DNA from 2 places in the Romboutsia sp. MSSM.1001216sp_RTP31141st1_G3_RTP31141_220114 genome. Region 1 is predicted to be linked to the other one. Evidence: riboswitches for the same ligand, from Rfam matches in the RefSeq annotation. Region 1 holds a riboswitch; the other holds the start of a gene.
What was found. A riboswitch is a leader RNA that binds a small molecule or an ion and turns the genes downstream of it on or off. The one in region 1 is predicted to bind cyclic di-GMP.

Region 1 (2,470 bases):
ATTTAAATCTACATAAACGGCTGCTTTTCCAGGTATGCTCTCTTTAGCAAATACAGATTCTTCACCTTCTGTTATATGAACTCTTGCATCTTGTACTTGCGGAAAAGTTTTTATAGTTTTTTCTAGTTCACCTTGAATCATTCTTTGTTTTTTTACCTCAAATTCTTCATCTGTAAGACCTAACGATGATCCTTCATCCATAAGTTCAAATCCTTTAGAACCATTTGAAACTTTTCCAGATAGTTCAAGTCTTAACTTATCTACCTGATCTTTAGGTACATATATACTATCGCCCTCTATTTTCGTTTCAATTTTTTCTTTTTCTAGTTCTTTAGTTATAACAGATGCATCATTTGAATCTAAACCCGAGAAAAGAACATCATATTTATTATCATTTTTATACTTAATTCCAAATATTATAGCTAATATAATTGCAATCACTCCAACTATAATGGCTATTTTCTTTTCTTTTCTCATTTCCTTAAATTTTTCTTTTCTTGTTTTTATAAAATCTTTTATTTTTTCTATTATCTCTTTAAAATTCATCTATCTGCTCCTTATTAAGGAATTACAATTGCACTCTATTAATTTCTTGGTAAGCATCATATAACTTATTTCTAATCTCAATCATAAGTTGCACTGACATTTGAGATTCTTGTGCTGATAGCATAACATCATGCATAGAAACATCTTCACCTTTTATAAGCGCTTCTATCTTTTCATTTGAATTTATAATACTATCATTTACCTTACCTATAGCATTCTTTATAACATCTTCAAATTGCTTGTCTGGCTTTTCATTTCCTTTAACTTTATATGTAGTCTTATTATTAATAGCATTAGAGAATATATCAGAATTAATATTTATATTGCTTATTCCTGTCATTTAACCACCTACTTTCTATCTACCTATCTCTAAAGCTTTAGATATCATATTTTTTTGAGCATTTAAAGTATCTACATTAGATTCGTAAGCTCTCGATGCACTTATAAGATCTGACATTTCAGCTAATAAATCTACATTTGGATATTCTACATATCCATCTTTGTCTGCATCAGGATGATTTGGTTCATATATTTTTCTGAGAGGAGATTTATCTTCTTCAATCTTTTTTGTTTTAACACCTAACATCCCTAATTTTTCATCATAATTTTCTTCAAAGCTAGCTACTTTTCTCCTATATGCTCCTCCATTTTTAGTTCTTGTAGTCTGCATATTAGCAACATTCGAAGATATTATATCCATTCTCATACGTTCTGCTGTCAGACCACTTGCACTAATTCTCATACCACTAAAAACACTCATTTATTTACCTCCCAGATATTATACTTTTTGTCATAGCGATTTTTATATTTGTAAGACTTACTAACGCATTATATTCTAATGTCGTAGCTGCTTGATTAACCTTCTCATGTTCAATATCAACGTTATTACCATCTTCTCTGACCACAGATTCCTTATCAACCTTTAACTTTATACTAGGAATTTCTAGTTTATTCTTTAAAGTATCTTCGAAACTAACATACTTTCTTTTATACCCTGGAGTATTTATGTTAGCAATATTTTCTGCAATGGCATTACTCCTTAAATGTGTAGCATCTAATCCCATTTTCATTAAATTATAGATTTCCATATTACTCTCCTCCATTAATTTTATAAATCAAAAAACCACTCTATAAAGAGTAATTTTGTATACTACATAGCATACTATCATTGCTAGAATTTGATTATTTTAGATATAAAATTAAATCAATATATTTATTATTCGTTTTCTTATATTTAATTTTCTTATCATTTTAATTATAAACTTTTACTTATTTTTTTCTATATAATTTATACTATTACATAATTTTTCCTATAATAAAAAATGTAAGATACATAATGAACTTTGATAATATAATTGAATTATTAGATTTATTAAAATATTATTTCTTCAAAAAAAAATAACTCTAAAGAGAGTTATATAATATCAGCGTCGATAAATAGAGATGCATAATTTGGACACAAACAATCAAAATAATTTATATATTATTCATAATTCTCCAAAATTATAAACCTTATATATCGAAAACAAAAACACACAGTTTTTTGCAACTGGCTAGCATAGTTTCTACTTTAGCTCCTATAGTTTTGCGTCACTAGATTTCTCTAGCTTGCCTATTTTGTTTTTCGTTGTTTTTCGTTCTTTTTTTACACTTTTCGACATTTTTTCCATACACTAAATATTATAGTATAATTACCATTTAATCAAGTTTTTATTTGTATTTTCTTACTATTTTTTTTCAAACTAATATTAAAAATACATTTAAACTTATTTGTTAAATCACAAAGTGTAATTTTATTTTATATTATATTTTATATTGTATTTTATATTATACGGCTGATATAATTAGAACTTTATATTTTTTATTAAAATAATACAAATTATGTATTAGACAATAAATTCTACATCACTAAAAATTTTTAACT
Region 2 (2,470 bases), on a different contig from region 1:
GGGTCACCATCATACATATATTCTATTTTTGTTGTAGAGTAAGTTCCACCATTTACTTGTGTATTAACGATGTGGTCTTTACCTAACATAAACTTGTCATCATAAGCTTTTTGGTTTTCAGTTCCATACCCTAATAACTTAGATACTTTAGTTTCAATAAAGTTAACCTCTTTGTTCTCTAGAACAAGTCTTGCATTATCTATATATTCTTTAAAGCTATCGCGGAATGGATGTCCTTCAGTTTCTTTCTCTAAAGTGTTTAATGCTTCAGGAGTTGCAAACTCTTTACTTACTTCATTCATGTTTGCATTAGTAAATAATCTTTCCATCTTATCTAGAATTCTATCCTCTTTATAGAACCAAAACTCTGCGGCACTTGCCCACTCGTCATGTGCTTCTACGAATTTGAATTTAACTCTCTTTGCTCTTACAGTATCAAATTTAAATTCAACCATTCCACCTGTAACTTTACTTCCTTCTATTTTTCCTGCTAGTTTAAAATCTTCACCTATTTCACTCTCTGAAACATATATCTCTGCACTAGTAGGATATCCTTTACCTTTAGCCCCGTCTTGTCTTGTAGCATAAGCTAATCTATTTATCTCGGCTATATCTTTAAACTCCACAATTACTTCATTTTTAAATTCATTTGTATTTCTAGTGTATGTTTCCCAATGTGTATTAAGTTTTCCATCTATAGCATTTTCTATCTTAGTTCCTGGGTAACTTCTTCCATTGTTTGTTATAGACTGTATCTCAACTCTATAAAGTTCATTATACTTAGCGAATTTAGGATTGTTCTTAATTTTAAAATCACTAACTGTCATACTTTTAGAAACTTGTTCCTCTATCGCTAATGCTTTTTCCTTTATTACTTCGTTAGCAAAAACATTTAAAGCAGGTGTGCTGTTTGTTGCTATAACAGATATGGCCAATATTGATGCTATCTTTTTCTTCATAATATTCTCCCTCTTATATTATATGAATTTACAATAACTAAATATTTTACCCCAAATTTCAAAATATAGTCTTGCTATAGAGCTATAGTTGTTTTTATTAAATAAAAAACTACCCTTTATAAAGGGTAGTTGCCATCTAAAGTAAACATTATAAAACAATCTTACAATTATATCATAAGATAACTCTATAAAAACAAAGAATATCAATTCTTTGGCAACTGGCTGGCATAGTCTAATTTTACCTTAGCCCCTTTAGCTTTGCGTCGCTAGATTTCTCTAGGTTTGCTAATATGTAATTTTTAGTCATCTATATTAATTATACATAATTTTTTATAAATTAAAATAGTTTTTTTTAATTTAAAATAATTTTAATATATTTTTGAATATATTCTATTAAAGCAAATATTAATTATTACTACACAAAAATATTTATTAATTTTTATCTGTAATTAAGCTTCTAATATGAAATTTTTACCATTTAGGCTTTTTCCACTTATATTTATATATATGGTATAATAAGTGTAAAAATTTATACATTTTAATAAGGAGACATCTATGGATAAAATTGCACAAAACAGAGAATTTTTCAAAGCTGATTTTGAAATACTAAAACAGATAAAAACGGATAAACAAAAAGGAATACCCGCTCCTTCTTTCCAAAAAGAATATGATTCAAATTCTAATTTAATAGAGTTACCTCCTGTAAGCAAAGACATTTTAGTTAAACCTAACGTACTAGATTGTATAAATGATAGAAGAAGTATAAGAAAATATAGTGATGAAAAAATAAATTTATCTGAACTTTCGTATTTACTATGGGCTACTCAAGGAATCCAAACTGTAAAAGATAAATTTAGTGCCTTAAGAACTGTACCTTCTGCTGGTTGCACTCACCCATTTGAAACATATTTAATAATAAATAATGTTGATGGTTTAAAGAGTGGAGTTTACAGATATTTACCTTTAGAACATAAACTTTTATTTATAAAGACTTTAAGCAATATAGATGATGAAATAGATAAAGCAACTCCAAACCAACCTTTTGTTCAAGGTTTCGTATCTAAAAGTGCCGTTGTGTTTGCTTGGAGTTGTATTCCATATAGAAGTGAACATAGATTTAGTATAACTGCTCATAAGAAAATACTTATAGATATTGGACATGTTTGCCAGAATCTTTACATAGCATCAGAATCTCTTAATTACGGGACTTGTGCTATCGGAATATATGATCAGGATATAATTGATAATATGTTAGATTTAGATGGAGAAAATGAGTTTGTAATTTATATGGCTTGTTTAGGTAAAAAACTTTAATAAATTAGCTTAATTATTAATATAATTGTATTACTTTAAAGTAAAAATCTCAAAAATATCTTAAATTAAGATACTTTTTGAGATTTTTTAATTTTAATATTTTTAAATAAAGTATAGTATAAAGTACTTTATTTTGATATTTGACTTAATATATATGAGGTTACTTCATCAGGAGAAATATTTAAAATAATCGCAAA

Region 2: another riboswitch for cyclic di-GMP. It lies ahead of ABCP60_RS08510 (NPCBM/NEW2 domain-containing protein); the one in region 1 lies ahead of ABCP60_RS01240 (flagellar basal body protein).

The regions. Positions count from the first base shown of each region.
Region 1 is NZ_JBCIUO010000001.1:239,572-242,041, reverse strand. Features, by position in the region: gene fliF (flagellar basal-body MS-ring/collar protein FliF) at 1-546, opposite strand, end outside; gene fliE (flagellar hook-basal body complex protein FliE) at 569-886, opposite strand; gene flgC (flagellar basal body rod protein FlgC) at 902-1,306, opposite strand; gene ABCP60_RS01240 (flagellar basal body protein) at 1,311-1,634, opposite strand; cyclic di-GMP riboswitch class I at 2,088-2,169, opposite strand.
Region 2 is NZ_JBCIUO010000004.1:96,746-99,215, forward strand. Features, by position in the region: gene ABCP60_RS08510 (NPCBM/NEW2 domain-containing protein) at 1-959, opposite strand, end outside; cyclic di-GMP riboswitch class I at 1,170-1,256, opposite strand; gene ABCP60_RS08515 (SagB/ThcOx family dehydrogenase) at 1,515-2,273, shown strand.